DNA from 3 places in the Paenibacillus sp. FSL L8-0340 genome. Region 1 is predicted to be linked to each of the others. Evidence: predicted binding sites of a transcription regulator. Region 1 holds the regulator's gene; each other region holds the start of a gene.

What was found. Region 1 encodes LexA, which represses DNA repair genes until DNA is damaged. Its sites were predicted from a motif close to CGAACATATGTTCG; they were not measured.
Region 2: the regulator LexA is predicted to act here: its motif matches at 5,125-5,138, upstream of addB (helicase-exonuclease AddAB subunit AddB).
Region 3: the regulator LexA is predicted to act here: its motif matches at 3,793-3,806, upstream of recA (recombinase RecA).

Annotation. Positions count from the first base shown of each region.
Region 1 is NZ_CP151967.1:4,235,524-4,243,760, forward strand. It holds gene metH (methionine synthase) at 1-1,615, opposite strand, end outside; gene NST07_RS18950 (FixH family protein) at 1,735-2,157, opposite strand; gene NST07_RS18955 (HAD family hydrolase) at 2,396-3,181, opposite strand; gene NST07_RS18960 (hypothetical protein) at 3,217-3,744, opposite strand; gene NST07_RS18965 (DUF896 domain-containing protein) at 3,795-4,004, opposite strand; gene NST07_RS18970 (LysM peptidoglycan-binding domain-containing protein) at 4,115-4,528, opposite strand; gene lexA (transcriptional repressor LexA) at 4,822-5,448, shown strand; gene NST07_RS18980 (L,D-transpeptidase) at 5,624-5,962, shown strand; gene NST07_RS18985 (multidrug efflux SMR transporter) at 6,378-6,755, opposite strand; gene NST07_RS18990 (TetR/AcrR family transcriptional regulator) at 6,756-7,307, opposite strand; gene NST07_RS18995 (hypothetical protein) at 7,605-8,237, shown strand, end outside.
Region 2 is NZ_CP151967.1:5,804,515-5,812,751, forward strand. It holds gene NST07_RS26690 (UvrD-helicase domain-containing protein) at 1-1,501, opposite strand, end outside; gene addB (helicase-exonuclease AddAB subunit AddB) at 1,498-5,019, opposite strand; gene NST07_RS26700 (hypothetical protein) at 5,203-5,349, opposite strand; gene NST07_RS26705 (class I SAM-dependent rRNA methyltransferase) at 5,415-6,815, opposite strand; gene NST07_RS26710 (Na/Pi symporter) at 6,914-7,903, shown strand; gene NST07_RS26715 (Ig-like domain-containing protein) at 8,085-8,237, opposite strand, start outside.
Region 3 is NZ_CP151967.1:4,410,448-4,418,684, forward strand. It holds gene rny (ribonuclease Y) at 1-1,502, opposite strand, end outside; gene NST07_RS19725 (RecX family transcriptional regulator) at 1,810-2,544, opposite strand; gene recA (recombinase RecA) at 2,659-3,723, opposite strand; gene NST07_RS19735 (competence/damage-inducible protein A) at 4,021-5,310, opposite strand; gene pgsA (CDP-diacylglycerol--glycerol-3-phosphate 3-phosphatidyltransferase) at 5,357-5,944, opposite strand; gene NST07_RS19745 (YajQ family cyclic di-GMP-binding protein) at 6,095-6,586, opposite strand; gene NST07_RS19750 (hypothetical protein) at 6,795-6,956, opposite strand; gene NST07_RS19755 (RodZ domain-containing protein) at 7,040-8,020, opposite strand; gene NST07_RS19760 (DUF3388 domain-containing protein) at 8,112-8,237, opposite strand, start outside.

The sequences.
Region 1 (8,237 bases):
TGATCCCCAGTATCGTATGCACGGAAGGCAGGGCTTCCTTGATCATGCGGATGCCATCAATAGTCTCTTTAGCAGAGCCGATATACTGCTCATCCCCTGTGCCAACAGGGAACACCAGTGTATCAAATATCAGATCCTCTGCCGCCAGCCCATATTTGTTCACCAGCAGATCATAGGAGCGTTTGGCAACCTCCAGCTTGTCTTCCGCTTTAATGGCCTGTCCGGATTCGTCAATCGTGCCTACGACAATCGCAGCCCCGTATTTATGAATCAGCGGTGTAACCAGTTCGAATTTTTCTTCACCATCTTCAAGGTTAATGGAGTTAATAATCGCTTTACCCTGGCAATATTGCAGCGCCAGATCAATAACCTTGGGATCGGTTGTATCGATCATCAATGGAACCTTCACCTTTTTGACTACCAGCTCCAGAAACAGCTTGATGTCCTCGATCTCATCGCGGTCCGGATCCTGTACGCAGACGTCAATGACCTGAGCTCCACTTTTGACCTGTGCCCGGGCAATCTCCGAGGCTTCCTCGTATTTTCCTTCCACGATCAGCCGCTTGAATTTCCGTGAGCCGAGTACATTCGTACGTTCACCTACCATATAAGGACGGTTGTCACTCTCAACATAAACAGGCTCAATGCCTGATAATGCGGGCGGATGACATCCCTCCAGCTGGCGCGGCGGATAAGCTGCCAGTGTCTCAGCCATCGCCCGGATATGATCCGGTGTCGTTCCGCAGCACCCGCCGGCAATATTCAGCCAGCCCTTCTCGGCAAAACCGGCCAGCTTGCGGGCAAGTGAATCCGGTGACTCATGATAGTTCCCGTTCTCATCCGGCAGCCCGGCATTGGGATAGCAGCTAACTGCTGCCGAAGAGATTGCCGAGAGTGACCGGATATGATCGCGCATAAACTCGGGTCCGGTTGCACAGTTCAGCCCGATGGAGATCGGCTTCAGATGCTCCAGCGAGATATAGAACGCCTCAATATTCTGTCCAGCAAGCGTCGTGCCCATCGGTTCGATAGTACCCGAGATCATGACCGGCAAAGTGATGCCTGCCTTCTCAAAGGCGTTGCGGATCCCAATGCTTCCGGCTTTCACATTCAAAGTATCCTGGGAAGTTTCCAGCAGCAGGGCATCCACTTTGCCGTCAATCAGCGCTATAGCCTGCTCCTCGTAGCTATCCACCAGCTCCTGGAATGTTACGCCTCCGGTGACCGAAAGCGTTTTTGTTGTCGGGCCCATCGCCCCGATTACGTAACGCGGGTGATCGGGCGTTTCAATCTTTTCAACAGCATTTCTGGCCAGCCTCGCAGCTTCCAGGTTAATCTCCCGGGCCCGCTGAGGGATATCGTATTCGGCAAGCACAACCGAGGTTGCGCCGAAGGTATTCGTCTCGATCAGATCTGCGCCTGCTTCAAGATATTGCTCATGAATAGTCTGTATAACCTCCGGACGGGTGAGCACAAGCATCTCATTACAGCCATCCAGCTCATCCCCGCCAAAATCCTCTCCGGTAAGTGGCACCTGTTGAATCATCGTGCCCATTGCTCCGTCTAAAATCAGTATCCGCTGCTGCAAGCTTTCAGCAAGTGTGTATTTAGCCACTTCATATCCCCCCAGTAAAACATTAGAGTAAGTTTAGCAGAATAAAGCGGAATCGAAAAGCCTTCCTTTCCACTCTGCATAATAGTTTTTCTTTATAGCCAGCCGCTATCTCTATTTCATTATGGCTGCACTGTAAGTTCTTTAGTCGGCATAGAGTGCTGTGTTCTAGCTGTTACATGCGAAGTCACATCATATTTGCCTTCCTTCATCAGGATCGCCTCAGCTTTATATGTACCGTTGCCGGAGAGCTTGCCTTCAAGCTCCTGCTTGTCTTCTTCATTATTCTTATTCACAATCTCAAAAAGCACCGCCTTCGCATCATCCACAGCTTCACTCCCCTGGGAGACCACAGCCTCAAAAACCACCTTTTGATTTACCGATACGTCCACCGGATTCCAGCTCAGTTCGACGTGAATCGGCTCCATAGAGTGCTCTGATCCGTCATGCATATGGCTTGATTTCCCACTATTACCTGAACAGCTTACAATCATTGACATCGTCACAATCGTAAAAAGAGTAATCAGCTTCTTGGGTTTTATCATCCGGAGTCCTCCCGACCAAGGTAGAATTTATAATGATATTTCCAGCTTGTGGTTGCATTCTTTTACTATTATACACAACATATTCGCAATTTTAGAAGATTGCTTAAACTTTCACGCCTTTTTCGTGAAGTTAGTCATATACAGATGGATTATCTCCCTATTATAATTGGCCAACCTCTTTGTTTGAGCGCAAAAAAGCCAGCATCCCATTAGGGATACCGGCTTCTCAAAGGTTACACTATAGCGATTGTACCAGGGGGAGGAGCTCAGAGAGATGGCCGATTCTATAATCCGGCTGAATCTCAGGATTTGGTAATTTGCCGGTACGGTTGATCCAGACAGTAGTCAGACCAGCGGCCAAGCCGCCCTTAATATCCGTCGTGAGTTTGTCGCCGACCATGATCCCTTGTTCAGGGGTTATATCCAGCAGCGAAAGAGCATGCAGGAAGATATCCTTGTCCGGTTTTCCTTTGCCAAAGCTGCCTGAGATAACTACATGATCAAAATAGGGGATAAGCTCAGGCACTCCGTCGAGCTTCTCCTGCTGCAGTGACGGGCAACCATTCGTAAGCAGCAGTAGTTTCACCTTACCACGTAGTGCATCAAGCACCTGTAACGTCTCTTCATACATGTACGGCAGGCTACGGCGCTCGGCAGCAAACCTGTCTGCCAGCGTTTCGGCAAGCACCTCATCTTCGACACCGAGGGAGGCCAGACCACGCCGCCACGATTCTTTACGGTATACAGGAGCCAACTGTTGGAGCTTACGGAACTCCGGCTGTTCTCCAGCTGAGAAATTGGACCAAAGTGCTTCATAAGGATTAATCCCGATCATCTTTGTAAAAGGGAACGTCTCATAAGTTTCATAAAGATTCCTGGCTTCCCTGCGAACAGCAACTTCAAGCTCTTTAGGATCAATGGAGTCACCTGCAGCTTCACATGCATTGCGGAAGGCTTCTTCAACACTCCGTTCATCCCAGAGCAATGTATCGTCAAGATCAAATAGTACGGCGGTAATTGGCATTAGATTTCTCCCTCTCCCTACGCTGTTATATCTTCCTACTCGTGTACTACTTCGATGTTATTGGCTTTGCCGAACTCCTCCAGGCGTACACCCATGGCCTCAGTGTTATAGCGGTTAATCAGCTTGGAGAAAATCCACTGTTTGCGCTTGCCCTTATATTTAAGCACGACCACTCCACGGGACAAAGTGATCTTCTCAATATCTCCAGCTTGCAGCCAGCGTTCACGGTTATACTTAATCGTAGACACTCTGTTGCGCTCAACCTTCAGATACGGACGCCGGAAGAATAGAAGTGCCGCCAGCGCAAAGTAAAGAACGACGCCCAGCCAATTGGCAAGGATGCCACTGCCTCTGGCCTCGTCGATCGAGCCTACCACCCAGAACATAATTCCAAGCAGCATTAGAACAACAGGAAATGCAATGTTGCGGCCCTTAAAGATATCACTATTTTTCGCAGCTGATTTTGACGAAGAAGCATAAATGGAATCCTTGCCCTGCTTCTTTCTTTGCTTGTTGATCTGCTGTGTGTTGCGTTGAACCATTCTTTCCCAAGAACGGGCCATGTCAGTTCCCCCTAGTCATCCTGTAATATCTATGAAAAAGACACACTGGACTAATGTTTGAGTCCCTTGTTGCCTTGTTCATGCTCATCATTATCCACGATTTCAATAGTGTCGAGCTGGGCCCGGAAGTTGCTGCGGATGTTGCCCAGATAAATCTCGCGGAGCTTGGCCCGTTCAGCCAATTCCTCTTCACTCAGGCCGCCATTCTTCTGTTTGCGTGCCAGTTCATTGATGCGTGCGACCAATTCGTCAATATTCAATGCTTTCCCCTCCCCTATAAATTCATTCTAACTTTGCCATGAGAAAAAGAGCTTGTCAAGGTCTACCCCCTGAAAGCTCTTTACGTCAGTCTATACTGCTTATGATGAAGTTAATACACAGGCAATGTCAGTATATCTCCGGCCTGAATGTTCCCGTTCTTCAAACCGCTTGTTTTTTTAATTCCTTCTATATATACGACCGTCTTCATTCCCGCTGGTTTGTTCTTAAGGGCGATACTCCAGAGCGTGTCTCCGCGTTCAACTACTACCCGCTTTTCCTGCTTCACTAATGATGCTGAACTCGCAAAAACATTACCAACAACTGTAAATCCCGATACAACAAGCATAAAGACCAGCATTAGCTTCACCAGATACTCTTTCCGGCATAGTCCTATGATCTCCGAAAATAAAGCGGCGGCGGATTGTTTCATTTCATTCATATGATTAGAAGCAGAATGTCCTCTAGTTGAATTAACTTCACCGGCCTCTTCGTAGATGCTGCGGTATGTACTGTATTTTAACATTGTCATCGTCCTCCAAACACTTGTTCTTACTTTCGAAAATAATATAACACGAACATGTGTTTTGATCAATAGATTTTTTAGAACAATTGTTCGCTTTTTTTCCGTATCCATAAATGTGTCAGTTTTCAGCACCGGCATTGCCTTTTCCCGCCATTTTCAAACCGTTATTGGATACTAATATGGTAAAAGGCTACTATTTCCACTATTAATCTCAGATTGTTAGAACTTATGTTTGTACGAACGGAAGTTCTATGTTATAATTTTCCCAAACATACTATATGGGGTTGATTCCGATGTCAAAGATTTCGAGTCGTCAGCTGGCGATCCTGGAATTTATACGTAACGAAGTCCGTAGCAAGGGTTATCCTCCGTCCGTCCGGGAAATCGGTGAAGCTGTAGGCTTGGCCTCAAGCTCCACAGTGCACGGCCATCTGGACCGGCTTGAGAAGAAAGGCCTTATCCGCCGCGACCCTACGAAACCGCGTGCAATTGAGCTGCTCGGCCAGGAAGATTCCGAGAATGTACATCAATTCGTACAGACGGTTACCCGTATTCCTGTCGTAGGTAAGGTCACCGCCGGGGTGCCGATTACCGCAACGGAGAATATCGAAGATTACTTCCCACTACCTTCCCACTATGTGGGAGATAACAAGGTATTTATGCTCTCCGTTCTCGGTGACAGCATGGTGGAAGCAGGTATTATGAATGGTGACTATGTAATCGTCCGCCAGCAGCAGACTGCTGACAACGGCGATATCGTCGTTGCCATGACCGAAGAAGACGAAGCTACAGTCAAGACATTCTACAAAGAACGTGACCACATTCGTCTACAGCCGGAGAATCCGGCTTATGAACCCCTCCGTCTTAACCGCGTTACGATTTTGGGACGAGTTATCGGTCTCTTCCGCGATATCCATTAATATTTTTGTTCATATTTAAGGGCTGCTTCACTTGAAAAAGTGAAGCAGCCCTTTCCCCTTTTCAAATGGTCATTTTACTCATCACGAACATTTGTTCTGTTTATCCCATATAACAATTCCTTCGAACAGCAACAGCACTCCGCACATATTCTGATAGCAAAGGAGTGCTGAATCTATGCCTAATTATCGGATTATTGTTGATTTGTCGCAGCGCATGCTTTATTTGCTTGACAATAACATCGTTACCAGAGGGTTCCCTGTCGGTATTGGCACCATGCTTACCGTTACACCGGCGGGAGAATACACTATCATTAACAAACAGCCTAAGCCTGGCGGACCCTTCGGTGCATTCTGGATGGGTCTATCCAAACCACATTACGGCATTCATGGAACGAATGACCCTTCCTCCATCGGACATATGGTCTCCCATGGCTGTATCCGCATGTACAATGAGGATGTGCTGGCCCTTGCAGCAATCGTGCCTATTGGAACACGGGTTACAATAAGGGATTAACAGCATGGTGATCAGACAAAAGCAAAAACACCCTAAGGATCACAAAAAAATGATCGAGGGTGTTTTTCATTGTGCTTAATATGGGTCCTTCCTGTCTGCCGATTCATACCGGTCGCGTATTTCACGATTTTTAGCATATATGTACAAATCCAAAGCTATTATTCCTCTCCGGGCAAGTTTAACCAACAGTACGAATGCGTAAATACAAGCTACAACCGATATGAGCCACATCAATACGCTAAACACGCCAATTCCATTAAGGAATAAATTTCCTCTATGCACAAACAACTTTCACTCACTCCCCTGTATTCTTGAATATGAAAATACCCCACCATTCTGGCAGGGTACTGTTATTTCGTCACTATACTATTGTTTGGAACAAATTGTATATGATCTTTATTTCTTCAGCTTCAGCTTAGGCTCTATCGGAAAGGCTGGTTTGTTGTGTTTCGGCAGCCTCATCAGAGGAACCATGTCCGGGACCCAGCAAATTCAGCACAATCACACCAATGACGATTAAGGTTATTCCTATTACGCTGCCTGTATTTATTTTTTCTTTCCAGATCAGTACCGAGATAAGAACTGTAGCTACCGCCCCGATTCCAGACCAAATTGCATAGGCCGTATTTAATGGAATAGTCTTCAGTGATAACGACAAAAAGAAGAACGAGCAAATAAAACTAATCAGCATTACGATTACAGGAATAATTTTGGTGAATCCTTGCGATGCTTTGAGCATCGAAGTTCCTACAAGTTCGCTGGCAATGGATATCGCCAAAAACAGATACGGCACTTACTTCTCCTCCTTTACTCCGTCCATCAATTCTTTGTAAATGCGTTCTTTTAACTCCTGATCTGGCGGTGCCAGTCCAAACTTTTCTGCAAACCAGAGTCCGTCGGTCACCAGTCGGGCAATGGTTGCACGAAGTGGATCCACACCGTCATTTTCAAAATTGTGTTGCCATTCAGCATATTTCTCCTGCATGTTTGTCAACAACCCTGGATTCGTAAATAAAGCTGCTGCCAGCACCGAGTTCATGTCACTGCCTTCTCCAAAACCATAAAAAGTAGATTCAATGTACGCCCTGCTCCATTTACCAGCTTCTCGCTGGTCATGCTCTACACGGCTCTGAACATCTTCCGTAAAGTTTCGGGTCAGCTCATCCACCATACCGGAAACCAGTTGTTCCTTGTTAGGAAAGTGATACAGTAAACCGCCTTTGCTCACGTTGGCCGCTTTGGCCACAGCTTCCAGAGTTAAGTGCTCCACCCCTTGATCACGAACAATGGAGGAAGCCGCTTGCAAAATCATTTTTTTCTTAGAGCTGTTGTTATGTACAGTCACCTTATCACCCCCATTTGAACTGTACCGTCTGGACGGTTTTTTGTCAAACCAATATAAGTATAAATAACCTGACTACTCCGCAAGCAAAAATATATTGTGAATACGCTATCCGCTTGCAATGCCCACAAAATGGGTAATAACTACCATATAGTTTGAAGATCAGCTATTCGTTCCGCTATTGGCCGTTCTCTTTAAGTTTGGTTACGCGCATATGTCTTATCCATACTTATGTAAGGTGAATGAATGGGCTATCCTAGAGTTATACAGGAATTCACCCTTACAGGCGGGAGGAAAAAGATGAAAAAGAACAAACCATTCTATACAATTTGGTGGTTCTGGGTGGTCTTAGTAGCCGCCGGCATCATAGGGTTGGTTACCCTCGGGAACGATGACAAGTCAGATGATCATACTTCTTCGATTACGGCGCTAGCAACACCGATGGTTACTGCCAAGCCAACAACTGAATCAAGTCCATCTCCAGCAACAAAACCAACGACTAAGCCTACAGCAGAACCTACAACTGCCCCACCCCTTTCACCTTCAGCCGAACGAACTGTCAACGCCACTCAAGCAACGTCTGCTGATCAAGTACCTTTATCTGCTGACGAGGTGCTGGCTTTTACTGCCAATCTTACAGGTAAAACTTTTATAAAAGACGTAAACGTCGGGACAGACAATATAACGGTTACTTTTTTTGAGACTTACCAAGCATATAAAGAAGCGAACCCAACCTCCGGCATTACAAAAGAAGATTACATCGATTACTTTTCTACAGGCGACCAAATAAACAAACTGCTCATGGAAGAAACAAGCCGATTATTTGCGCAATTCCCCGGAGCTGCTTCGATTGACATGGTGATTCCCTACGATGGGAAAATCTATTCCGTAGCTCTCACGCAAGGAGAAATCGAGCGATTTTATAACGTGGAC
Region 2 (8,237 bases), 1.6 Mb from region 1:
CGCCCTGCTCTTCCTCATCTCCGGGAATCCCCTCTCGGGCAGCTCCGTTATTTGACGCACCAAAGCTGAGATACTTGTCCAGAAACAGCCCCGGCTCCGCCAGGCGGAAGCGGTAAATACTCTGCTTCATGTCGCCGACCATAAACCGGTTGCCCGGCGATTCGCGGGAGATAAGCCGTACGATCTCTTCCTGTACGCTGTTCGTATCCTGGTATTCATCCAGCAGTACCTCGTCGAACTGCTCGCGATATTCCATTGCCGCATCCGATGGCAGCGAATGGCCCGGCACAGAATCAGGATGGCGCAGAATCTGCAGGCAGTAATGCTCCAGATCGCTGAAATCGACCAGACCGCGGCCTGCTTTCTCAATCCGGTAACGTTCACCGAACTCGATGACCGTCTCAGCGAGCTCCTGCATCAGCGGAGCCGCCTCATGCAGCTCCGCCAGAAAAACCTCGGCTGGCCGCCCAAACAGCGATTTTTGCAACTCCAGCAGGCTCTTCTTCACATTGTCCCGCAGCTCCTTGACCGTCTCCTGCAGTCCGGGGTCGGTTGCATCCTTCTTGCAAGCCTTAAGCTTTCCAAAGGATATCTCTATGAAAATATTATAGAGCTCTGCCCAGGATTTATTTAGCAGATCATCCTGCAGCGCCCGGACCATTTCCAGATCCGCAGTCAGACTCTCCGCATAGGGAGCCGGTCCGCCGGGCTGCAAGGCGATTTCATGCCCCTGAATAAGCTGGCTGGCCGCTCCGTCCAGCGTAAGCTTCGCCTCGGCAAGAATACTCTGCACCCAAGCCGTGCGGCTCAGAGCTTCCGTGTCCGGCAGCGAGAAATCAGCCGCAGTATCCCTCAGCCATTGTGCCGGCCAGGGATGGCTGCGGGCAAAATCATGCAGCCGCTGGACCAGCGCATGCACCGCATCATCGGTACGCTCGCCGCTGAACCAGTCAGCAAGCTTTACAAAAATGCCATCTTCTCCGTCTTCGGAGACCTCACCGTATTTCTCTTCCAGCAGCTCCTCCAGCAGCTCTTGACGCATCATCTCTGCCTCATGCTCATTCAGAATCCGAAATCCGGGGTCAATGGGGATCTGCTGATAATAACGCCGGATAACTTCCAGGCAAAAGGAGTGCAGGGTCGTGATCGACGCTCTCCCCAGCAAAGCAAGCTGGCGGCGCAAGTAGTCATGGCCCGCTGCTCCGCCCTCTTCTGCACCCTCTTGCTCCTCCAGCTTCCGCTCCAGTGCCTCGCGGATCCGCTGCCGCATCTCGGAGGCTGCCGCCTTCGTGAAGGTGGCCACCAGCAGACGGTCCACGCTGAAGCCGTTCTCCTCGTTGCTGATTTTGCGGATGATCCGCTCGACCAGTACGGCTGTTTTGCCGGAGCCTGCCGCTGCCGCAACCAGAATATCATCGCCGCTCTCGGCAATAGCGCGCCATTGATCATCGCTCCACAGGCTGCCTTCCGGCTTGGCCTCTATTTCAGCTCTAATGCTCATGGCTTCTCTCCTCCTTTATGGGACAGCAGATCCCAAATCACGTCTTTGCCCGGCTTGGCAAGATTGTTATAGCCATTGCCCTCCACAGCCTCATCAAACTGGCATACCGGCCGGAAGGAACAGAACGTGCAGGCTGTTTCCTGCTGAATCCGGTAGGGCTGAATCGCCACATCGCCTTCAGTAATCCGCGTCCCGATATCGGAAATATTGCTCCGCACCGAGGACAGCAAATGCCCCCACTGCTCAGGCGTGGCTACAGAGGCGCTGCTGTAAAAGCTGCCGTCGCTCTTCAGCGCTACCGGCACAATTGAGGAATGCCCTTTATCGAGCGTAGTATCCATTAGTGAAACGACCTCACGGTCCGCAGTCAGCAGACCCTTCATTTTGAACCGTTTCAGAAGCTCCTGCTCCGCCTGCTCACGGTTCAACCCGTTTGGCGACGAAAGCAGCGGATCATGCACATGGAAATAAAGGGTTCCTGCCGGAAGCGCAGCCTTGCCCAGCCACTGCTCGGAATAGGTGAGCAGCACATCGAGATAAGTCAGCATCTGCAGCGACAGCCCATAGTACACCTCATGCAGCTTAAGATCCTTCTGGCTTGATTTATAGTCAATAACCCGCAACAGAACTCCATGCTCTCCTTCGGCCATATCAACACGGTCAATCCGGCCCACCACCTCCATTACACAGCCGTTAGGCAATGTAATTCTCAGCGGCGGGAGATCTTTACCCGGGCCAAAATCCAGCTCCAGCCCCACCGGCTCGAAGCTGCCCCGGCGGGCATGCTCGCCGAGGATCACGGAAGCGCGGCCGACAATATTCTTCAGTTTGCGGGAAATGTAGCCGTAGCGTTTGCTGCTCATCAGAATTTCGCCCTGCAGAAGCGGTGACAGCTTGTCTACTGTCTCTCCGGCTTCCCGGCGGCACTCCTCAGCCGTCAAGCTCCCCCAGCCGCGGCCCTGCTCCTGCAGCCGCTTGGCCATATCGCTGAGCGCGGCATGGAAGAGCTGTCCAATGTCCGGCGCCTGCAGCTTATAGAGCTGGCGTTCTTTCAGCCTTAAGCCGTATGAAGCAAAATGGGAGAAGGAGCAGGCAACGAACTTCTCCATACGCGACACGCTGCCGCGCAGTGTTCTGCCTCCGTATAGACGGAGGCTGGTCTCCCGCTTGAGCGGAATGCCGTCATTGCGGTAGAACAGCGAACCCAGCAGCTGCTGCAGCTTCGGACTCCAATGCTCATCCTCCGCGAACCAGTTATAGACATCCCACCACAGTCCGGGGATTTCCACTCCCTGCCGCCACTGGCGCAGCTGCATAATCAGCATGCGCAGACTTTGTCCGGGATGCCCCACAAAGCCCAGATGCAAAGCTTCACCTGCATCGGTTTCGTCAGGAGATACTGCTGCGGGGAACCCGGAAAGGGACCGTTCTTGCAAAGCATCCGGGAACATGCCATGCAGCTGGCGGATGATTTCCGAAGGCAGTAGCGCTTTGCCCTCTTCATCGGCTGTGGCATAGCTGATCCACAGTCTAGTGCTGGCCGTTGTCAGCGCGCCATAGATCAGGAAGCGCTCATCGAGCAGCTTGCGTGAGGATCCCGGAGCCAGCTCCATTCCGCTGTTCTCCAGCAGCAGCCGTTCTCCCTCGGACAGGATGCCATCCTCTTTGAACTGTGCAGGGACAACCCCTTCGTTGAATCCCAGCAGGAAAGCATATTTCACACCTGAAACCCTCGTCCGGTCCATGCTTCCGACCAGCACCTGATCCAGAGCAGGCGGAACCAAACCCATCTTAAGCTCGCTGAGTCCGGTCTCCAGCACCCCGGCAAACAGCTCAAATTCCATTCTCTCTGATCCCATCATTTCCGCGATCTGATCCAGTAAATCGAGCACTGCATCCCATAACTGGCTATGTTCCCGCGCACGTTCCGGCTGTCCCAGTTCAAGCGCCTCTCTGCTCAGCTTCTCCAGCTTCCGGGCGGTATCTGACTCCCGGAGCAGCAGGTACACCGCTGTACATAGCTCCAGCCCGCCGCGGCTTTTCTTGACTCTTTTCTCAAAAGCATACAGCGGACCAGTAATGCACTCCCGGCACCGCTCCATTTTCAGAAGCAGCTCCTCATCCACAATCCGGCTGCCTTCCAGCGAAAGACTGGGGATTCCTTTCCAGGAACGTCCATCGGTCCAGCGGTATCCATGGATGCCGCAGGCCAGCACATAATTCTCCAGCCCGTCCATATCCTCGCGGGTAATACTGCCGTCAAGCGGAAGCAGAAGCTCGGTCTTCACACAGCGGAACACATCCTCATACCGCCAGCGGCGGCGCACCACATCAAGTGCGGACCGTATAAATTCCACCAGCGGATGATGCAGCTCATTCACCTTCTGGTCCAGGAAGAACGGGACGCCATAGTCTTGAAACAACGGAGTAATCAGCTGCTCATAATCTGAAATGTTGCGCATGAATACAGCCATCTCGCCGTACTCCGCCCCTTCATCCCGGGCCAGCCTGATCATTTCACGCAGCGCGCCCTCGACCTCTGTTCTACGGGAGACTGCAGCGCTGATCGTGATGGCTTCCGCAGCCTGCCCGATATCGCCGCTCCAGCGGCTGCGGCGGTGAAATCCGCGCTCCAGGTGAGCTAAGGCCGGACTACCGGCGAATCGCGGAAGCACAGGCGGCGCCAGCAGCTCGTCCCAGACCGCAAGGCCCAGCTCTTCAGCCATCCCGCGCAGCTTGATATACGTAACTGCGGAGGGATGAAACAGCTCCAGTTCATGCGGCTGCAGCCCCGTTGGATAAATCCGGTCAAGCGTAAGGGCCACTGTCACCCCTGATGCATGCTGCATCAGTTCGCGCAGCACCATAAATTCCTGCGGGGTAAAACCATGGAACCCGTCTACCCAGATCTCGGCTTCTCTTATGTAAGAGGAATCCGCAATATGCTCCGCCAGTTCAGCCAGCCGGTCTTCCTGATCTATATACAGCTGTGACATTTCCTGCTCCAACTCGCTGAATACGATATGCAGATCATCCAGCTTGCCGGCCAGAATCGGACTGCTTCCTATGGCCTCACGCATTCTTGCCAGCTGTTCTTCCAGATCGGAAGCGCCCAGGCAGCAGCGTTTCAGCTCAGTATGCAGTGCGCTGAGCCGTTCCACAAAGCCCGGTCTGTCGCTTGAAGCGCCGAACAGCTTCAGCTCTTCCTTGCGCCGGTTGATGATCTTGTATATCAGCATTTTTTTGCCTTCTTCGCTGATGGGCAGACTGGCGCTGCCCCCGGTCTCCTGCTTCACCCGGAATGCAAGCCGCGAGAAGCTCAAGGTCTGGGCCCGGATGCTGCCCTTCACGCTGCCTGCTGCCAGCAGGCCTCTCTCCGCCCCGAACGAGCCCTGCTCCGGAACAAGTACAATGATCGGTGCGCCCAGCGGTTCAGACTCCAGCTTTGAGGATACCGTTTCCCATATTCTTGTTGTCTTGCCGCTGCCCGAGCGGCCTATCAAAAAGTTTACCGTCATTGCAGTAGACTCCTTCCGTGGCCAAATCTATGAATACAACCGGTATCAAATTTCTCAACCCAGTTGATGAATCCGTCCCAACATTATAGCATATCTCTTCCAAACGGAACATACGTTTGCCATTGTTTTCAAGTTTCAGCGGATGGATATCCGCATGTACAGCACAAAGAGACTGCCGCGTTTTTAAGCTGCTTCAGTCTCTTGATCATTCACGGTAATATTCACAACTAAGCATGGTCCAGCTTCGCTTCCCTCCCCTTTCTTCATCTGCAGCGGTTCCAGCCACCGGGCCGCCTCTTCCTCAGAAGAGAACGCCAGAATGATTATCAATGAAAAATGAAAAAAAGAGCCTCTTTACAGAGACTCCCCCAGAGCTGGCCTATGGGCCGGGTTCGTTATTTCTTGCTGCGCACTTCGAAAATGGCAAATTTCAGATAATGACCTTCGTCGACACCGAGAATTTGCGGATGGTCTTTCCCCGCGGCCCGCCATTCAATCAGTCTCAGGACCTTACCGGCATCCTTCGCCGCTTCGGCAATAGTATCCAGGAACAGTTGCGGCTGCATGTGGTAAGAGCAGCTTGCCGTCACCAAATAACCGCCCTCATTGACCAGCTTCATGCCGTGCAGGTTAATATCCTTGTAACCACGGCAGGCACCGGCAACAGCACTTTTGGTTTTGGCAAACGCCGGCGGATCCAGAATGACGACATCCCATGTGCGTCCGCCGCCAGCGGTCATCGGCTTCGCCGTATCGGCCTTGGCCGCCGGCTTGGCTCCCGTCTTAGCCTCCACTGCACCGGTTGCCCGCTCCGTCCGCTCTTCCAGCCCTTTAACCTGATTGCGCAGAAAAGCAAAAGCATCATCCACCACAAATTCCACACGGTCTGTGAATCCGTTCAGTTCCACATTGGCCTTGGCGCTTTCGATCGCGTGGGCGGATACGTCGAGGCAGGTAACCTTTTTGGCTCCGTATTTGCAGGCATGCAGTGTGAAGCTGCCCGTATGCGCGAAGCATTCCAGCACTGTCGCACCGTCCCAATACGGGAAGGTGACCGGCTTGCCGCTTTTGTTCACCGGCAGGGTCTGAACGAGACCTTCATCCGTCTCGAGCTCCTGCAGCGTAATTCCGCTGCGGCCGCCCCAGCCTTTGATCAGCGGAGCGATGGAGGCTCTATTCTCGCGCTGGTCGAAAAAGTAGCCTGTCTTCTGGCCTTCCTCGATATCCACGATTACCTTCAGACCGTTCTCGCTTACAGTAATGTGGCGCGGACATTCCCCGTAGAGCACTCCGGTTCTTTGCTCCAAACCCTCCAGCTCCCGGACAGTAACATCACTGCGCTCATAAATCCCGCGTGGATTCATCACTTGAACCAGTGCCTCGACAATCTCTGCGCGGCGCAGATCCATGCCCAGCGTCAAGAGCTGAACGACAAGAATCTCGCCGAAACGGTCAATAATCAGGCCGGGCAGAAAATCAGCTTCGCCGTACACAAACCGGTACGCGTCTGCTCCCGGCAGAAAACGTTCCCGATGCTGCAGGCAGCTTGAGAACCGCTCCGCGAAAAAGGCCGTATCCATGATGGCCAGCGGACTCTGAGAGAGAATTCTCACCCGGATTTGCGAAGCCGGATTATAATAACCTGCACCCAAAAAACGCCCCTGGTGATTAAGCACATCCACCAATCCGCCTGCCTGCGGTTCTCCGTCCACCGAGGCCACCTCGCTGGCGTAGACCCACGGATGACCCTGCTCCAGTCTTTTCTTGCGGTTTCGTTCCAGAATAACCGATGCCAATGACTTCAACTCCCTGTTCTAGTTAATGATTTCATACATGTCCACTGCAATGCTTTCATATATTGGTGTACAACCCCCGTTCAAAGGAGCCTATCCTTATGATCCGCGACTTGCTGTTCCCTATTATATATGGTCTAGTTATCTTTCTTGCCGGCATGAAGGTTATGGAAGCCGCGCTGTCGCGGCTTGCTGGACCCCTGCTATCCCGAGGCCTGCATAAGGCCACATCTACGCCAGTAAAAGGCCTCATAGCCAGCAGTCTGCTGTCGGCACTGCTGCAGAGCAGTACTGCCGTCACGGTACTGACCATCGGCATGGTCAATGCCGGCCTGCTTACCTATGCCCGGACCCTGGGCATCATTCTCGGCAGCAACATCGGCACCTGCTTAACCACCGAGCTGATTGGACTGCAGATCAGCACGATGGCCACGCCGCTGCTGGCTGCCTCGCTCTGCGTCTGGGCCGCGGCAGTCATGATCGGCGAGCTGCCGCCCTACTCCTGGCAGGCGGCAGAAGCCTGCCGTAAAATCTCCGGGCCGCTTCAGTTCATCAGCCTGGCGGTGGCCGGCTTCGCGCTTGTCCTATGGGGCATCGCCGTCATGCAGTCGATCAGCCCCGCGCTGCAAGCCAGCGGACTGTTCCGCTGGTTCCTTGGCCATGCTGCCACAAGCGCTCTCTGGGGGCTTGCCGCCGGAGCCTGTCTGACCGCAATGCTGCACAGCAGCGCGGCGGTGATCGGGATGGCGATGGGCTTGGCTTCCACCGGCGTGATGCCGCCGGAGCTGGGCATCGCCATCGTGCTAGGCGCAAATGTCGGAACCTGTGTCACCGCCGTAATTGCCGCAATCGGCGGCTCGCCTTCCGGGGTGTTCGTCGCCTGGTCGCATGTGGCGCTTAACGTCGGCGGCGCACTGCTGTTCCTGCCCTTTATAGGGCCGCTGCAGAGCCTCGCCGCCTGGATCGGCGGCGGTCCCGCCGCACAGCTCGCCCATGCCCAGACAATCTTCAATGTGGTCTGCTCGCTTGGGGCATTGCCGTTATGCTACCTGCCGCTATGGTCCAGGCTGGAGCAGCGGCTCCAATCATAAAGCACCTCATTGGATTAGCTTCAGCTATGGCTTCAGGACGTATTCATTCGCTGTATTATTATACTTCAATCAGCCCTGCAGTACTAATGCAATCTCCATTCAGCCTATACAAAAAGATCTGCAGGACCGCCATAACAGCGGTTCTGCAGATCTTGTTCATTTCATCTGGGTTGCAGGCAAACTATTTCACCTTAACGGATACCGTTATGGTTTTATTGTTCAGCTTGCCCTTAATTGATGCTGTTCCTTTGCTTAATGCTGTAATGACGCCGTTAGCATTCACTTTCGCCACGGCTGGCTTGGAGCTTGTCCATACCACGTTTCCAGTAACATT
Region 3 (8,237 bases), 170 kb from region 1:
GTAACCTTGATATGACCCGGATAATCCAGTTCACTCTCGATCATCTTCGTAATATCGCGGGCCAGACGGAATGCTTCCGCATCGTCGATCTTCTCAGGCTGCACCATCACACGAACCTCGCGGCCCGCTTGAATGGCGTAGGACTTCTCGACGCCGTCGAAGCTTTCGGAGATTTCCTCCAGCTTTTCCAGACGTTTGATATACGTTTCCAGTGTCTCACGGCGTGCGCCAGGGCGTGCAGCCGACAAGGCGTCAGCAGCTCCAACCAGCATGGCAATAACCGAAGTAGCTTCGCAGTCACCGTGATGAGACGCGATACTGTTGATAACAACCGGATGCTCCTTGTATTTCTTCGCCAGTTCGACGCCAATCTCGACGTGCGAACCTTCCACTTCATGATCCAGCGCTTTGCCGATATCATGCAGCAGACCAGCACGTTTAGCAAGCACGATGTCTTCCCCAAGCTCACCGGCCATAAGTCCAGTCAAATAAGCAACCTCCATGGAGTGCTTGAGTACATTTTGACCGTAGCTCGTACGGAATTTCAGACGGCCCAGAATTTTGATCAGATCCGGATGCAATCCGTGAACGCCAACCTCGAAGGTAGCCTGTTCACCGTATTCGCGAATCCGCTCATCCACTTCTTTGCGGGATTTCTCCACCATCTCTTCAATCCGTGCCGGATGGATACGTCCATCAGCGACCAGCTTCTCAAGTGCCGTACGGGCCACTTCGCGGCGAATTGGATCAAAGCCCGACAAAATAACAGCTTCCGGCGTATCATCAATAATGAGATCAATACCAGTTAGAGTTTCCAGTGCACGGATGTTGCGGCCTTCACGGCCGATAATCCGGCCCTTCATTTCTTCATTCGGCAATGTAACTACTGACACGGTTGTTTCCGCCACATGATCAGCTGCACAGCGCTGAATAGCCAGTGTAATGATTTCGCGGGCTTTCTTGTCCGCTTCCTCTTTGGCCTGCTGTTCAATTTCCTTAATCATCTGAGCGGTCTCGTGGCGAACTTCCTGTTCTACATTGCTAAGAATGATACTTCTGGCATCATCGATGCTCAAATTGGAAATGCGTTCCAGTTCAGTGACCTGGTTCTTGTAAATTACATCAATTTGCTGTTGTGTTTCGTCAATTCGTTTCTCTTTGTTAGCTACTTGTTCTTCTTTTCGTTCAAGCGATTCCATTTTTTTATCCAGTGATTCTTCCTTTTGCAGCAAACGTCTCTCTTGCCGTTGGATTTCATTCCGACGTTCACGAGTTTCTTTCTCAGCTTCAGTACGGATTCTGTGGACTTCGTCCTTAGCTTCGAGTACCGTTTCCTTCTTCAGCGCCTCCGCCTCTTTCTTCGCGTTCTCCACGATGACTACGGCTTCTTTCTCTGCGCTTGAAATCTTAGCTTCTGCAAGGGATTTACGAATAAAATAACCGAATCCAAAGAATAATGCAGCTACAACGAGAACGATTATGACCCAGATTGCAGTTACCATCTGTTCACCTCCTCGTTGGTTCCTCCAAGGGAAATGCCTTGGGAATTGTGCAGTTGTTAAACTATCCGTTCATCACCATACAAAAAACCGGTAATACACCGATTGCCATACTGCACATGCTGCACATGCACACTGCCCGCCTTATCCGGCGATTACATTTCATATGAGTTGTACGCGAACCGGTACATAAGAGTCTGCTTTTTGGGAAGGAAAAAGGATTCTTAGTTTATGCCGATTCATGTTATATTTTATTATTTATAAAAAGACCTTGTCAAGAGAGTCGATAACCGCATTTAAGTCAAGAGAATCAGTCAGGGAAGTAAATCTCCTCTTCTTCACCCTCAAAATCCTCTTCCTGGCGTAAAACATTCAGTACCTGCCGTACCATTTCACCGGAATATCCGCGCCGCATGAGGAAGGCTCCGGTCTTTCTGCGCTTGTCATTAACGTCTCCGCGAATCAGATTCCATTTCTTGCGCCCTGTCTGCAGAGCACTCTCCAGTTCCTGTTCCGGAGAGATATTCTCCAGCGCTTCCGAGATCAGCGACTTGTCGATTCCTTTCTCCCGCAGCTCCTGACGGATCCATAGCTTGCCCTTACGCTGGTTTGCAATGCGTTGTTCCGCCCACTGCTTGGCATACAAGGGATCATCAAGGAAACGCTCTTGCTGCAACCGCAGCAGCACCTCGGCAATAATAGTCTCTCCTATTTCTTTCTCACGTAAACGACGGGCCATTTCCTGAGACGTCCGAGGCTTTCGTTCCAAATACCGCAGTCCCTCTACATAAGCACGCTGCCGTTCATCCGCAACAACAATTTCCACCAGATCTTCCTTCATGAACGAACTGCCGGTGATCATCCGATATTTAATCATGACATCTTCATGAACAGTCATGTTATATGCGCCGAAATGAATAATGTAACGGTGATCGGACTTCTTCTGCCGCTCAACCCGTGTGATGACAAGCAGCTCGCCTTCAGGGAAATTGTCCAGCGGTTGTTCTTCCTGTTCTTCCGGTTCAGGGTTCAATTGTATTACCATGGCTGTCTGTCACCTCATAGCTATTGATTCTTATACTCTTCTGATCTTATGAAAAAGCACCCTGTTAAGATCATTCACAGGGCGCCTAATACCTTATATATTATTCACTTAAATTTATTCGATTTCGAGCAGCAAGTTTTCTTCTTCCTCTTGCTCTGCAGCAACCTCAGATTCACTCGGAGCCGCTACAATCGTCGACAAATTGCTGGCTTCACGAATCTTATTCTCGATCACCAGAGCAATGTCCTGATGCTCTTTCAGGAACTGCTTGGAATTCTCACGACCTTGGCCTAAACGTTCACCCTCGTAGGAATACCAGGCACCGCTCTTGTTAACGATATCCATCTCAGTACCGATATCAACAAGGCTTCCCTCTCTGGAAATACCCTCACCGTACATAATATCAACATCAGCCTGCTTGAACGGAGGTGCAACCTTGTTCTTCACGACCTTGATCTTCGTACGGTTACCGACAACATCATTTCCCATCTTAATGCTCTCTACGCGGCGCACATCAAGCCGAACGGAAGAGTAGAATTTCAATGCCCGGCCGCCTGGAGTTGTTTCCGGGTTACCGAACATAACGCCAATTTTCTCACGGAGCTGGTTAATGAAGATGGCAATTGTATTCGACTTGTTGATCGCTCCGGACAGCTTACGTAAAGCTTGAGACATCAGACGTGCCTGCAAGCCAACGTGGGAATCTCCCATATCGCCTTCAATTTCCGCTTTCGGCACCAGTGCCGCTACGGAGTCCACGACGATAATGTCTACTGCGCCACTGCGGACGAGCGCTTCGGCGATTTCCAGTGCCTGTTCGCCTGTATCCGGCTGGGAGAGCAGCAGCTCATCAATGTTTACGCCGAGAGCATTAGCATACTTAGGGTCAAGCGCATGCTCTGCATCGATGAAAGCAGCTTGTCCACCAAGCTTCTGAACTTCTGCAATCGCATGTAGAGCAACAGTCGTCTTACCGGAAGATTCCGGTCCGTATACTTCAATAATGCGTCCTTTAGGAAGTCCGCCAATACCTAAAGCAATATCAAGTGCTAAGGAGCCGCTAGGTACGACTTCGACTTTCATATGCGAGGATTCTCCCAGTTTCATGATCGAACCTTTACCGAATTGTTTTTCTATTTGACGAAGCGCCATATCAAGCGCTGCACGACGATCTGACAATCAGACCACTTCCTTCACTGTTTATAGTAATATAATAACGTGTTTTGGAGGTCTTGCCAAGCTTTTTTTCGAACATACATTCGTTTTTTTTGTCTTCCGGGAGAATACTCCCTTTTATTGTAAGCCTCCTTCCGGATGTTGAATTCAATACAAATCCTTCAGTCACCGGAAATCAACGGCCTATGCTCGCAGGAGCTCCGCTGTAGTCCACGGCGCCGCATAAAACAAAAAACCGCAGCAGAGAGTTCTCAGTGCTACGGTTCTTCCGTATATACAATTATATACCGTCTTAGCAGGTTATTGCAAGGCTGATCCATCCGGCGGAGTAGCCACCTTGCGCTCCTCGAGCCTGCGCCAGAGACGGTATAATAGCGCTTTGACTGAACGCAGCCGGATGTTCTCACGCGTCCCTTTGAGATTGAGCTCATACACCTCAGTCTTTTGCCCCCGTTCGGCTAAGCCGACATAGACAAGCCCTACCGGCTTGCGTTCGGAATAGCCGGGACCGGCAACGCCTGTAACTGATAACCCGAAATCACTGTCCCCTATCATTCTTACCTGTTCCGCCAGCACCTCAGCCACTTCGCGGCTGACCGCTCCGGCAGCATCAGGACCCTCAAGAAGAGCAGCAGGCACATTCAGCAGCTTCTTCTTCATGTCATTGGAATAGCAAACTATACCCCCATTGAACATGGTTGCGCTGCCCGGAATATTCGTGATGCTCTCCATCAGCAAACCGCCTGTACAGCTCTCTGCGGCGCTTAAGGTCAGTCCGGCATCTGCCATCCAATCGACAATAAGCTGTTCCAGCGGCACATCTATATTGGCATACATATGCTCCGGCAGAATATCCTTGATTGTCTTCTCCAACACATCCAGCTTCTCCATGGCACTGTGTTCAGAAGTCGCTTTGGTAGAGATGCGGACCGTCACTTCCCCTTCCTTGGCATAAGGAGCGATAGTTGGATCAGTCTGACTCCGGATCAAATCGATCAATTTGTCCTCCAGCAGCGACTCGCCGATGCCGGCAAATTTGAGCATTTTGGAGTAAATCGGCATTTCGTCTGTCAGTGCGTGCTGCAGCAGCCATGGTTTAGCCTTGTCCGTAAACATTGGCTTCATCTCACGCGGCGGGCCTGGAAGCACGATATAATACTTCTCTTCATGGGCGAACGCGATCCCGACAGCAAGGCCGATTTCATTGGAAAGCGGCGTAGTTCCTTCAATAATAAGTGCCTGCTTACGGTTGTTCTCTGTCATCACAATTTTTCGGTCATCAAAAAAACGCTGTACATGATCCATCGCAAGCGGGTCGATATAAAGCGAACGGCCCAGCGTTAACGCCAGTGCGTCTTTGGTCAGGTCATCTTCGGTCGGACCGATTCCACCGGTGAACAAAATGACATCTGCACGGCTCTTTGCAATCTCTGTTGCTTCCTGAATACGGCCGCTGTTATCCCCGACCACAGTTTGAAAATATACATCAATTCCCATCGCGGCCAGCTCTACAGATAAGAACTGGGCATTGCTGTTCACGATTTGTCCAAGTAAAAGCTCCGTCCCGACGGCAATTATTTCCGCTTTCATAGCTGGCTTTCTCCTCCTGGTTATAAAGTGGATGGGTGATTAAGTTCTAAGCATCATGAAGTTGGAGCAGATCCTTGTTCTTCACGAAATAATCAATCCCCGAATAAATAGTGATGAGCGCAGCGGCCCAAATGGCAATATCATCAAGAGGGATACTGACGAACTGGAAGGGAAAGTTGTTGAGCAGCAGAAGGGAAATGGCGACAATCTGCACGACTGTCTTTATCTTGCCCCATTTGCTGGCGGCAACCACTTTGCCTTCGAGCAGCGCTACCTGGCGCAGCCCGGTTACGGCGAACTCACGGCTGATAATCACAATGGCGATCCATGAATCGCATCTTCCCAGCTCAACCAGAGAAATCAGCACCGCAGAAACCAGCAGCTTGTCCGCCAGCGGGTCGAGCAGCTTGCCGAGATTAGTGACCATGTTATATTTCCGGGCTATATAGCCGTCTATACCGTCCGTGCTGGCCGCGAGCAGGAAGATTACAGCCGCGATCAGATGATTAATTGAAAGCTGGAACGAGCCCCAATGTAAAGGCTCCGGATAAAATCTGAAATCCACCAGCAAAAAAAACATCATAATCGGGATAAGGCAAATGCGGGCTAGCGTGATGCGGTTGGGCAAATTCACTGAAGTTCCTCCCCTGATCGTTACGAATCCGAAATTCCACTATTTTCTTCAAAACTGCTTAAGCAAGTATATTATAGCTATATGTACGTGTCAAAAAAACAGAAAGCACCCCGCAAAAACCGGTGCGTAAGCACTGCGGGGTACAAAAGCTTACTTTAAATTGTTAAACTGCAAATCCAGCGGCAAATCGGCTTTGCGCAAAATCTGAATAATTTGCTGCAAATCATCGCGGCTTTTGCCGGTAACGCGGATTTGATCTCCCTGAATCTGACTCTTCACCTTCAGCTTGGAATCCCGGATCAGAATATTGATTTTCTTGGCGTTCTCCTGATCGATTCCCTGCTTAAGGCCAAGACGCTGGCGCACTGTCCCAAGGGAAGCCGGTTCGACTTTTCCGAAATCCAGATTCTTGAGGGTAATCCCACGTTTGACCATCTTGGATTGCAAAATATCAATGACTGCGCCCAGCTTATACTCGTCCTCTGAGGCGATCATAAGCGCATCCTTTTCCAGCTTCAGGCTGCTTTTGCTGTTCTTGAAGTCAAACCGGTTATCAATCTCCTTCTCGGTCTGGTGAACAGCATTGGTCAATTCCTGCATATCCATTTTGGATACAATGTCAAATGAACTTTCTGAACTCATGAATCCACGTCCTTTGCTAACAATTATTCTGCTCCTATTATATGAGAAAGGGCTTCTTAAGTCTAATTATGGCAAGAATAAGGCACCCGCACCCCCGCATGCAAAACAGCCCCACAGATGTGGAGCCAAGTGCAAGCCTTTGATAATCAAAGGCTAAAAACACGCCCCCCGGCAATAACTACTGCCGGGAGACGTTCATACAGCGGCTTTATCTGCTGCGAGCGGGAGACCGAAACATATCCAGAATCCCCAGCACAATATGTGCCAGTCCGAAGCCAAGAATTCCATAGCCCCAGGCGCTCGGCGTCAAGTAATAACCGAGGAGACTGACGATAATGCCCAGCCCTGTTACAATCCAGCTAACGGTCATGAGAGTATACACCTCACTTTGGCGTAAGAACTGTAAATCACTCTTATATTCTCCAAAAAGCCAAAGTCTATACGTGGTTACCTTTATTGACCTGAATTGCTATTCTGGCTAGTAACGCTGTCCTGTGACTCATCTGTGTTTCCGGATTCACTGTCGGCTGAAGTGCCCTCATCCAGTTCAAGCAGAATGCGGGAGGAGGTTTTGCCGTCAGTGATCACTTGTCCGTTAACAGTAATATTTGTAGCTGGCGAGTAACCGGATTTAATATAGATCCCTTCACTGCCGAGTGTAAAGCTCTTATTCTCACCGGCAGCAGTGTTGCCAAAGCTGAGCTTCTCACCTTTGGAATTTTCACCCTTGTAAACTTCAAGCCAGCTTACACCGGTTGCTGCAATCTCAACCTGCACAGCGCTTCCGGAAGGAGCAGAAACTTTGTAAATCGTCGTTTTGCCCGATTTACGGTCCTGTGTGACCGTAACCGCCTGAGAGCTTGGTGAAGGAACTGGTGTAGCCGTCGGAGTCACAGTAGCCGTTGCAGTCGCTTCAGGGCTACCTGCTGATTCCGAAGGAGACACCACTCCGCCCCCGACCGCTGTCGGGGAAGGCTGATTCTTAGAAGGATCCTTTTGTTCGTTGGTCAAATTCTCGGGAGCAGCATTTTCAGGATCAGCTTTGTTCATATTCGAAGAAGCGTACAAATAAATTACTACAATAATCAATATAGGGAAGGTCCACATCAGGACTGTCGGAAGCCACTTCGCATTCCGTTCCGTTTCAGGTCTGCGGCTGCGCTTCTGAATCACGGTCTCCATCGTTGTTGTTTCTACCGGGGCAGCCGGGACATTGCCATGCTCTTCCATGAGCTCGTCCGGGTTCACACCCACTGCCTCAGCGTAGGTTTTGATAAACGCCCGAACATAGAAGCTCCCGGGAAGCACTTTATAGTCACCCGCCTCGATGGCTTCTAAATATTTTTTTCGAATCTTTGTTACTTCCTGGACATCGTCAAGACTCATCCCTTTTTGCAGACGAGCCTCCTTCAAATGCCGGCCCAGTTCCGACATGCCATCACCTCCTAAAAGTTTTGTCAGCATTTGCTTTCTTGAAGAGCATCGTACAAAACCCGCTTCGAAAGCATCCGCTTTGTTTTATATTCTAAAGATCATCACTGTAGCTTGTCGTAAACGACTCGTACAATATCTCTTCGTTCGGCATATTGCGCAGCTCAATAATGATATCAAAATCATCAAAGGTATATTCGGATTCCCGCACAAAAATATC